2 regions of the Pseudonocardia sp. EC080619-01 genome follow, and region 2 is predicted to be linked to the other one. Evidence: riboswitches for the same ligand, from Rfam matches in the RefSeq annotation. Region 2 holds a riboswitch; the other holds the start of a gene.

Region 1 (5,088 bases), on a different replicon from region 2:
GCAGCCCGAGCAGCAGGGCCTCCACCCGGCGCGGGTCGATCCCGACCGCGTGCGCGTGCACCCGGTCGAACGCGACCAGGGTGAAGTCCCGCCGGCGCAGCGCGACCACCGCGATCGTCACGAGGCCCAGCACGACGATCTGGACGACGTCGGCGACGGACAGCCCGAGCAGGTTCCCGAACAGGATGTGGGACAGGTCGGTGTCGCTGGGAGTGCGCGAGATCAGGATCAGCCCGAGCGCGAACAGCCCGGTGAACACGACGCCGATCGCGGCGTCCTCCTTCACCCGCGACGTCCGCCGGACCAGCCCGATCAGACCGACGGCACCGGCGCCGAACACGAACGCGCCGATCCCGAACGGGATCCCGACGATGTAGGACAGCACCACCCCGGGCAGCACCGCGTGCGACACGGCGTCGCCCATCAGCGACCAGCCGACGAGGGTCAGCCAGCAGGACAGCAGCGCGCCGACCGAGCCCGCCACGACCGCGACGAGCAGCGCACGCTGCATGAACCCGAACTGCAGCGGCTCCAGCACCCAGGCGATCATGTGGCGGAGAACCCGAACACGCGGCCCAGCACCCCGGGGGTGAGCACCTCGCCCGGCGGGCCGTCGGCCAGCAGCCGGTTGGCCAGCAGGACCGCCCGGTCGCACAGCCGCTCGACGCCGCCGATGTCGTGCGTCGACACGAGGACGGTGCGGCCGGCGTCGCGCAGCTCGTGCAGGACCGCCGTCATCGCCTCCTGCGTGCCGTGGTCGACACCGGCGAACGGCTCGTCGAGCAGCAGCAGCGGCGCGTCCTGGGCGATCGCCCTGGCGAGGAACACCCGCTTGCGCTGACCGCCCGACAGCCTGCCGATCTGCCGGTCGGCCAGGCCGGTCAGGCCGACCCGCTCCAGCGCGTCGGCGACGGCCGTCCGGTCGGCCGCCCGGGGCCTGCGACCGATCCCCATGCGGCCGTAGCGCCCGGTCATGACGACCTCGTGCGCGACGATCGGGAAGTCCCTGTCGATCGCCTCGGCCTGCGGCATGTACGCGATCGCGGCCGCCCGCCGGGCCGCGCGGACGTCACCGTCGCCGACCCGGACGGTGCCGGCGTGCGGCCGGACCAGCCCCATGACGGCGGAGAACAGTGTCGACTTGCCGGAGCCGTTGGTCCCCAGCAGCCCGCAGACGGTGCCGGCGCCGAGCCGGAGGTCGACGCCGTCGAGCGCGATGACCTCGCCGTAGCGCACCGACAGGCCGGTCACCTCCAGCACCGCGGCGGTCACGGCTGCGCCCCCGTCAGCCCGTCCGAGATCACCCGGGCGTCGTGCCGGAGCAGGTCGAGGTAGCTGGGTACCGGACCGCCCTCCTCGGACAGCGAGTCGACGTAGAGCGGGCCCGCCAGCCGGGCGCCGGTCTCGGCGGCGACCTGCCGCTGCGCGGAGTCGTTCACGGTGCTCTCGCAGAACACGGCGGGCACCGCGTCGTCCCGGACGACGGCGATCGTCGACGCGATCTGGTCCGGGGTGCCCTCGGCGTCGCTGTTCACCGGCCACAGGTAGGACTCCCGCAGCCCCATGTCCCGGGCCAGGTAGGAGAACGCGCCCTCACAGGTCACGAGCACCCGCTGGGCGTCGGGGAGTCGGCCCAGGTCGGCCCGGAGCTCCTCCCCGACCTGCCGGATCCGCTCGGCGTAGCCGGCCGCGTTGGCGGTGTAGACGTCGCGTCCCGCCGGGTCGAGCTCCACGAGCGCGTCGCGGATGTTCGCGACGTAGCGCTCGCCGGCCACCGGCGACATCCAGGCGTGCGGGTTCGGGCGGTCGCGGTACTCCCCCGCGGCGATCGGCAGCACGTCGACGCCGTCGCTCACGGTCGCCGACCGGGCCTCGGACCGGTCCACGAACTGCTCGAACCAGCGCTCCAGACCGAGCCCGTTGTCGAGCACCAGGTCCGCGTCCGCGCCGCGCACCAGGTCACCGGGGACCGGCTCGTAGTCGTGGATCTCCGCCCCGGGGCGGGTGATCGACTCGACCCGGACCCGGTCGCCGCCGACCTCGCGGGCCATGTCGGCGATCACGGTGAAGGTCGCCAGCACCACCGGACGCGGGTCGTCCGGGTCCGCGGGCTCCGGCCCCGCTCCGCACCCGGCGAGGACCAGCACGCAGGCCAGTACCACCCCAGATGTTCGCCAAGCCATAGACCGTGAGTTAGGCATGCCGAACATTATGCGGGAGGAATCACCGACGAGCAAGATCCGTGGTCGGACCGGTCACCATCGCTTGCCCGTCCCGCGCGACCGGGCAGACTGGGGTCCGGACCGCCGCACGGCGGGCTCCCCGGACGAGACGCGCCGTACCCGGATCGCCAAGACGACGCAGCTGTCCGGGAGGAGCGCTCGTCATGGCGTGGATCTATCTGGTCGTCTCCGGCCTGCTGGAGACGGTGTGGGCCGCGGCCCTGTCACAGAGCCGGGGCTTCAGCCGGCTGACGCCGTCGATCGTCTTCGGCGTGGCGCTGGTGCTGAGCATGGGCGGGCTGTCGCTGGCCCTGCGGGAACTGCCGGTCGGGACCGCGTACGCGATCTGGGTCGGCATCGGCGCGGTCGGCACGGCGGTCTACGGGATGGCCGCGCTGGGCGAGCCCGCGTCGACCGCGCGGCTGCTGTGCCTGGTGGCGATCGTCGGCGGCGTGGTCGGGCTGAAGCTCGCCCACTAGAACGACGACGGCGGGGCCGGTCCGGGTCTCCCCGGTCCGACCCCGCCGCCGCGCGGGGAGCCCCTTACTCGAAGGGTCCGTTCACCAGCAGCCCACCGACCGGGCCCTCGACGAACCGCGGGTCCGCCTGCGGGAACTCGGTGTCGGTGCCGTTGACGCCGTCCGGCCGGTTGCTCGACGAGAAACCGTCGAGCGCGTCGAAGAGGCCATAGGCGGCAGTGTCCGCCGTGGCTCCCACGGCGTCGACACCCTGGGTCGGGCTCTGGGTGCTGGGGTAGCCGTGCTCGTCGTCGCCGGTGTCGGCGGCGGCGAACCCTGCCAGCGGGAACGCCACGGCACCGAGGGCGCCCACGGCGACCAGGGTCCGGCGCATCCGGTTCTTCATCGAATCCGTCCTTCTGTGTGGGGAGCGGTCATCAACACGACGGCAGAGACCTGCCGTACACCCTAACGGCCCAGTGGCCGACAGGTGGTCACATGTTGTCGGCGCCGGCCTTGATCGCCTCACGGATGCGGTTGTACGTACCGCACCGGCAGATGTTGCGGATCTCGTCGAGGGCCTCGTCGTCGATCGAGAAGCCCTCGGCCTCGGCACGCCTGACCAGGGCGACAGCAGCCATGATCTGGCCGGGCTGGCAGTACCCGCACTGGGCGACGTCGTTGTCGACCCACGCCTGCTGCATCGGGTGCAGAGTGTCACCGTCGGCCAGACCCTCGATCGTGGTGATCTCGTCGCCCTCCTCGAGGGTGCCGATCGGGGTGGCACAGGGGTTGAAGGCCTTGCCGTTGACGTGGCTCGTGCAGGCCTTGCAGACGTTGATCCCGCATCCGTACTTCGGGCCGGTCACCCCGAGCACGTCGCGCAGGACCCACAGCAGCCGGACGTCGTCCTCGACGTCGACGGTGACCTTCTCACCGTTCAGCGTGAACGTGTGCGTGGACATGATTGATCTCCTCGTCGAGGCAGGTCAGCGGGCCAGCTCGCGACCGTTGGTCGGCGACGGCGGGATGGGCGGGATCGTCGGGTACGGCTCGAAGGGGAGCGGCTCCTTGTGCAGGATCGGGAACTCGGTAGGGACCGTCCCGGTGGCCCGCGCGTAGGCGCAGGCGATCGCGCCGCAGGTCGCCGCGACACCGAACTCACCGGCGCCACCGGGCTCGGGCGCCTCGGAGTCCTCGATGACGATGATGTTCATCTCGGGCGGGGTGTTCCACTGCCGGGTGTAGAAGTAGTTGTCCCAGCTCGCCTCGACGAAGTGCCCGTCCACCAGGTGCAGACCGGCGGTCAGCGTCATCGCGATGCCGTCGTTGATCCCGCCCATCATCTGTGCCTCGAACCCGCGCGGGTTGATGATCAGGCCGCCGTCGACGACGTAGGTCACCTTCGTGACACGCGGGCCGGTGCGGGCGGACCGGATCTCGCGGTTGACGGTCTCCGGGCGGCAGTCGAGCTCGACGACCGCGCAGGCGACGCCCTTGTACTCGACGTGCATGGCGATGCCCTGGGCGGTCCCCTCCGGCATCGACTTGCCCCAGTCCGCCTCCTCGGCAGCACGGTCGACGACGTTCTTCCACCGGGTGAGCTTCGTGAACGCCGACCGGAACTCGTACGGGTCCTTGCCCATCTTCGCCGCGACCTGGTCGACCATCAGCTCCCGTGCGGTCGCCGTGTCCGGCGAGTAGATGTTCCGCATGGAACAGGTGTTGAACCGCATGTCGACCTCGTTGAGCAGAGAGGTCGCCACCCCGACGTTGTACGGGTTGGTCTGGGTCGTGACGTAGATGCTCTCCGAGACGGTGAGGTTCCCCAGCGGGGCCTTGTTCGCCGCGGCGGTGATCGCCTCGGACAGCCCAGGGTTGATCTCGGTCGCGACACTGGTGTGGGCGATCTCGAAGCTGGAGACCGCATCTCCCGACACCTGGGCCCTGACCCGGCACGTCGCCATCGGGTGCGTGCGGCCCTGGCGGGAGTCGTCGGACCGGGTCCACATGAGCTTGACCGGCTTGCCCATCGTCTGCGAGACCTCGGCTGCCTCCTCGAGCGCGTCGAAGAACAGCCGGCGGCCGAACGACCCGCCGCCCTCGGTGACGTGCACCGTCACCGCGTTCTGGGCCATGCCGAGCTTCTTCGCGATCTCCGCCTGAGCGGCGATCGGCGACTTGGACGGGCCCCAGATCTCCGCCTGCCCGTCGCCGACGACGGCGATGGCGCAGTTGGTCTCGAGTGCCGAGTTGCTGCGGAAGTAGAAGGTGAAGTCGCCCTCGACGGTCTCACCGGCGACCTGCGGGACGGCCAGCGGCAGCTCGCCCTCACGCAGCTTCGCCAGCACCGACTCGTCGTTCTCGCCCTCGGCGGTGCCAGCGTCCCAGTTCACGTCGAGCGCGTT
Region 2 (5,088 bases):
ACAGTCGTAGCTGTCCCCTGTGGATCCGGTTGAGGGTGCGACCCCGGCGTCGACCAGGCGTTGGGTGAACCGCAGCGCCGTGTACTGGGCTCCCTTGTCGCTGTGGAAGATCAACTGCCCGGGTCGTAGGTCCCGTGAGCGCAGGGCGTGGTTGAGCGCGGTGAGCACCAGCGCGGTGGTGGCTCGCGGGTCGGTGGCCCAGCCCACGACCCGGTTGGAGAAGGCATCCCGCACGCTGGCCAGCCACAGCACTCCCTCACCGGTGACGATCCGGGTCAGATCGGCGACCCAGACGCGGTTCGGCGCGGTCGCGGTGAAGTCGCGTTCGAGCAGGTCCGGCGCCGGGCGATGTGACGGGTTCTGGCGGGTGGAGCCGTGTCTCCAGCCGCGGCGCAGGTGCGCGCCCTGCAGCCCGTGGGTGCGCATGATCCGCTCGACCCGCTTGCGGCCCACGTGCACGCCCTGGCGGCGTAGCTCCAGCCACACCCGCGGGGAGCCGTAGGTGGTGGCGAACTCGTTGACCGAGCGGATCTTCACGATCTGCTCGAGCAGCACGGCGTCGTCGAGCTCACGCTGCGGCGGGGCGGCGCGGCGGGCGCGCCAGTCGTAGTAGGTCGAGACCGGCACGCCGAGGACCCGCAGTACGAGACCGGCGGGGAAGTCATGGGCGTCGACGAAGCTCATGACCACCTCCGGGTCAGGCCGATCTCGCTGGCGAAATAGGCGCTCGCCGCGCGCAGGACCTCGTTGACCCGCCGCAGCTCGGCGTTCTCGCGCGCGAGCCGGCGGTTCTCACCGACCATGTCGGTGCTCGGCCGGTCGTCACGTTCGCCGTCGTCGGCCTCGGCCTGCCGCACCCAGTTGCACAGGGCCTCGTGATGCACCCCGAGCTGCTCGGCGAGCCCACGGAACGTCGGGCGAGGGTCGGACTCCCGATACAGCCGAACCGCGCGTTCCCGCAGCTCATCGGGGTACTTCTTCGGTGCAGCCACCAGTGCCTTCCTTCCTGGCCCTCAAGATCGAACCAGTCTTCAGACACTCCGCCAAAGCGGGGGAACCTCAGTTGAGAATCCCGGCCCATCCTCGATCGTTACGCCAAGCAGGCAGGTGGCTAGTACTCCAGCCGTAAGTCGTGATCTTGCGGCGTGGCGGTCCCAGACGTGGGACGGCCACCGCGTGATCCTCGTCCGTTGTGTCGACATCTGAAGATCAAGCGGTGGCCGTGAGCCACAGGGTAGAGCCCGACTGGTGGTCTGCGGAGGCCGACCGGCTCCTCGATCGGGTCGCGGGGCGGTTTCCTCGGGTAGAGACCCGCCGCCGGGCCCGCGGGTTCTTGTTCGGGCTGCTCGCGGAGCTGCCGCGCAAGAACTGCTGGAGCATCGCCGAACACGCCGGCGACACCGATCCACACGGCATGCAGTACTTCCTGGGCCGAGCGAAGTGGGACACCGACGGCGTCCGCGATGACCTGCGCGACTACGTCACCGGACGGCTCGCCGACACCGACGCGGTGCTGGTGGTCGACGAGACCGGCGACCTGAAGAAGGGCAAAGCCACGGTCGGGGTCCAGCGCCAGTACACCGGCACGGCCGGACGGATCGAGAACGCCCAGGTCGCGGTCTACCTCGTCTACGCCGCCACCCGTGGCCACGCCATGATCGACCGCGAACTCTACCTGCCACGCTGCTGGACCGAGGATCCCGAGCGGCTCGAGCAGGCCGGGGTGCCGGACGAGATCGAGTTCGCGACCAAGCCCGCACTCGCGGCCGGGATGCTGACCCGGGCTCTGCGCGCCGGTGTCGCGGCCCGCTGGGTCGCCGGGGACGAGGTCTACGGCGCTGACCCCGACCTACGCGCCGAGTGCGAACTCGCTGGGATCGGCTACGTGCTGGCCATCGGTTGTGACCGCCGGATCCCGACCGCGGCCGGCCCGATCCGCGCCGACCGGTTGGCCGCCGAGCAGCCCCGGCAAGCCTGGCAACGTCTCTCCGCCGGCGCGGGGGCCAAGGGTGAGCGCCACTACGAGTGGGCATGGATCGACCACACCGACCCCGCACTGCGCGACGACCCCCTCGACTCTCGGCGTTGGTCGCTGCTGATCCGCCGCCACCGGCGCACCGGGGAGCTGGCGTTCTACCGCTGCTACAGCCCGGAGATGGTGCCGCTGCGCGAACTGGTCCGCGTCGCCGGACGCCGCTGGGTCATCGAGGAAGCCTTCCAGACCGGCAAGGGACTTACCGGCCTCGACGAGCACCAGGTGCGCCGCTGGACCTCCTGGCAGCGCTGGACGCTGCTGGTCATGCTCGCTCATGCCCTGCTCGCCGTCATCGCCGCTGACACCGGCTACAACCCACGTCCTCCAGGTCTGATCACGTTGACCTGCAACGAGATCCGGCACCTGCTCGTCCGGCTCGTCATCGAACCAGCCCGCCAGCTGACCTGCCCGTGGGCCTGGTCGCGATGGCGGCGACGACACCAACAGCACTCCCGATCCAGCCACTACCAGCGTCAGAACGACTCCGAACATCCACAACGATCTACGGCTGGAGTACTAGCCGGTCGGCCGGAACCCGTCGCGCGGGACCGCCCGGGTGTGACTGCGGTTACGGCGACCCTCGCAGCGGTCCGCTTACGGCTCCGGCCGGAATCCAGCGCCTCGCATGGGCCAGACGCGGGCGAACTCGAGCGCCGCCGCAGCCACAGCCGCATGAACACGCTGGAGGCTTCGGTCACCACGGAGCGCTTACTCGACTCTGACTTGCTACGTTTTACCGCGAAGGCTGGAGAAGTCTTGCGGACGAGGTGAACCAGTACCCGCGCAGCGACAAGACTGGTTCAGGGAGTTCATGATGGCTTGGGGCATCTTAATCGCGTCCGGCGTCCTCGAGGCGGTATGGGCGACAGCACTGTCGGCCTCGGACGGATTCAAGCGTCGCAAACCGACGATCGTCTTCGCTGTCGCGCTCGTGTTCAGCATGATCGGTCTTGCCGTGGCAATGCAGAGCCTGCCCACCGGTACGTCGTACGCGGTCTGGGTCGGCGTCGGCGCCGTGTTGACCGCCGGATGGGCGATCTTCCGCGGCAAGGAGACGGCCACACCAATGAAGGCGATCCTGCTCGCCGGGCTGGTCGGCAGCGTCGTCGCGCTCAAGGTCGTGTCGTGATGAGCTGGATCATCCTGGTCGTCAGCGCAGTGTTCGAGGCAGTCTGGGCGACCGCACTCGGACAGTCCGATGGGTTCAGCAGGCCGGCCCCGACGGTGGTCTTCGTGGTCTTCCTGGCCCTGAGCATGATCGGATTGGCGCTTGCGATGAGTCGTATCCCGGTCAGCGTCGCGTACTCGGTCTGGATCGGGATCGGCGCCGTGCTCACCGTCGCCTACGCCATGGTGACTGGCGGCGAGCAGTTCACCGCGGCCAAGGCCGTCGTGCTGACCATCCTGATCAGCTGCATCGTCGGTCTGAAATTCACCAAGGCCCCCACTCCGACCACTGAAGCGACGGCTGAGGCGTCGTCTGTAGACGCCGAGCAGCCGAAGTAGGATGCACTGGACCAGAGCTGCTGTCGCGTAGCGGCGGCAGCGGCCCGAGTCGCCCCACCCGTCAAGCCAGCGCACCATCGCGGACGAAGACGACGCTGGTCAACTCGACGGACCGACGGCGCCGCCAGAACAACGACTCGGCGACTTCGTATCGCGGTTCACCGGCGAGCAATGCTTGAGACCTGTGGATGGCCGGGGAGGGGTCGTACCCTCCCGGTGATCTTGACGGTCCTTAAGCAAGGCCGGCGCGCAAACGCCGGCCGGAAGGGTACGACCCGTGCTCACAGTAGTTCCCGAACCCGATGGCGGCGACGAGTCCCGCCGTGAGCACCGCCCGGCCGTGATCGACGAACTGGTCCGCGAGGGCGCCCGCCGGATGTTGGCCGAGGCGTTGCAGGCTGAGGTCGACGGCTACATCGCCCGCCACGCCGGGGAGCGCGACGAGCACGGTCGCCGGCTGGTGGTACGCAACGGTTCCCACCAGCCCCGCGACGTGCTCACCTCGGCCGGAGCGGTCGAGGTGAGCGCACCCCGGGTGAACGATCGGCGCATCGATCCCGACACCGGGCAGCGACGCCGGTTCTCCTCGGCGATCCTGCCGCCGTGGTGCCGGCGCACCCCGAAGATCACCGAGGTGCTTCCGCTGCTCTACCTGCACGGCCTGTCTTCGGGGGACGTCGTACCCGCGCTGGGGCAGTTCCTCGGCTCCACGGCCGGGCTCTCCGCGGCCACAGTCACCAAGCTGACCGAGACCTGGAAGGCCGAGCAACGCGCTTTCGCCGCCCGCGACCTGTCCGGAGTGGACTACGTCTACCAGTGGGCCGACGGGATCCACGTCAACATCCGCCTCGAAGAACACAAACTGTGTCTGCTCGTGCTGATCGGGGTCCGCGCCGACGGTCGCAAGGAACTCGTCGCTCTCGCTGACGGCTACCGCGAGTCGACCGAGTCGTGGGCAGACCTGCTGCGCGACTGCGCACGGCGCGGCATGCGGGCCCCGGTACTCGCGATCGGCGACGGGGCGCTCGGGTTCTGGGGCGCGCTGCGCGAGGTCTTCCCGGCCACGCGGGAGCAGAGGTGTTGGTTTCACAAGATCGCCAACGTGCTCGGCGCCATGCCGCGCTCCGCCCACCCTGGGGCGAAGAAGGCGCTGGCCGAGATCTGGAACGCCGAGGACCGCCGTTACGCCCTCGACGCCGTGAAGTCCTTCGAGGCCGCCTACGGGGCGAAGTTCGCCAAGGCGGTCTCCAAGATCACCGATGACCTCGACCAGCTGCTGGAATTCTACGACTACCCGGCCGAGCACTAGCAGCACCTACGCACCACCAACCCGATCGAGTCCACCTTCGCCACCGTCCGGCACCGCACGAAGATCCCGAAGGGGCCGGGATCCCGGGCGGCCAGGCTGGCGATGGCGTTCAAGCTGATCGAGGCCGCCCAGGACCGCTGGCGCGCGGTGAACGGCCCGTACCTGGTGGCACTCGTCCGCGCCGGCGCCACGTTCACCGGCGGCCAGCTCGTCGAACGACCCGACGACCACCACCAAC

What was found. A riboswitch is a leader RNA that binds a small molecule or an ion and turns the genes downstream of it on or off. The one in region 2 is predicted to bind guanidine.
Region 1: linked by a shared signal. The riboswitch ahead of AD017_RS11780 (multidrug efflux SMR transporter) and the one ahead of AD017_RS32660 (multidrug efflux SMR transporter) in region 2 are both predicted to bind guanidine.

What each region holds. Positions count from the first base shown of each region.
Region 1 covers NZ_CP012184.1:2,512,448-2,517,535, forward strand. The annotation lists gene AD017_RS11765 (metal ABC transporter permease) at 1-550, opposite strand, end outside; gene AD017_RS11770 (metal ABC transporter ATP-binding protein) at 547-1,272, opposite strand; gene AD017_RS11775 (metal ABC transporter substrate-binding protein) at 1,269-2,162, opposite strand; guanidine-III (ykkC-III) riboswitch at 2,299-2,365, shown strand; gene AD017_RS11780 (multidrug efflux SMR transporter) at 2,387-2,701, shown strand; gene AD017_RS11785 (hypothetical protein) at 2,766-3,086, opposite strand; gene AD017_RS11790 ((2Fe-2S)-binding protein) at 3,175-3,645, opposite strand; gene AD017_RS11795 (molybdopterin cofactor-binding domain-containing protein) at 3,670-5,088, opposite strand, start outside.
Region 2 covers NZ_CP012186.1:104,974-110,061, forward strand. The annotation lists gene AD017_RS32645 (IS3 family transposase) at 1-684, opposite strand, end outside; gene AD017_RS32650 (transposase) at 681-992, opposite strand; partial or broken gene AD017_RS32655 (IS701 family transposase) at 1,223-2,512, shown strand; guanidine-III (ykkC-III) riboswitch at 2,774-2,840, shown strand; gene AD017_RS32660 (multidrug efflux SMR transporter) at 2,850-3,164, shown strand; gene AD017_RS32665 (multidrug efflux SMR transporter) at 3,164-3,541, shown strand; partial or broken gene AD017_RS32670 (IS256 family transposase) at 3,819-5,088, shown strand, end outside.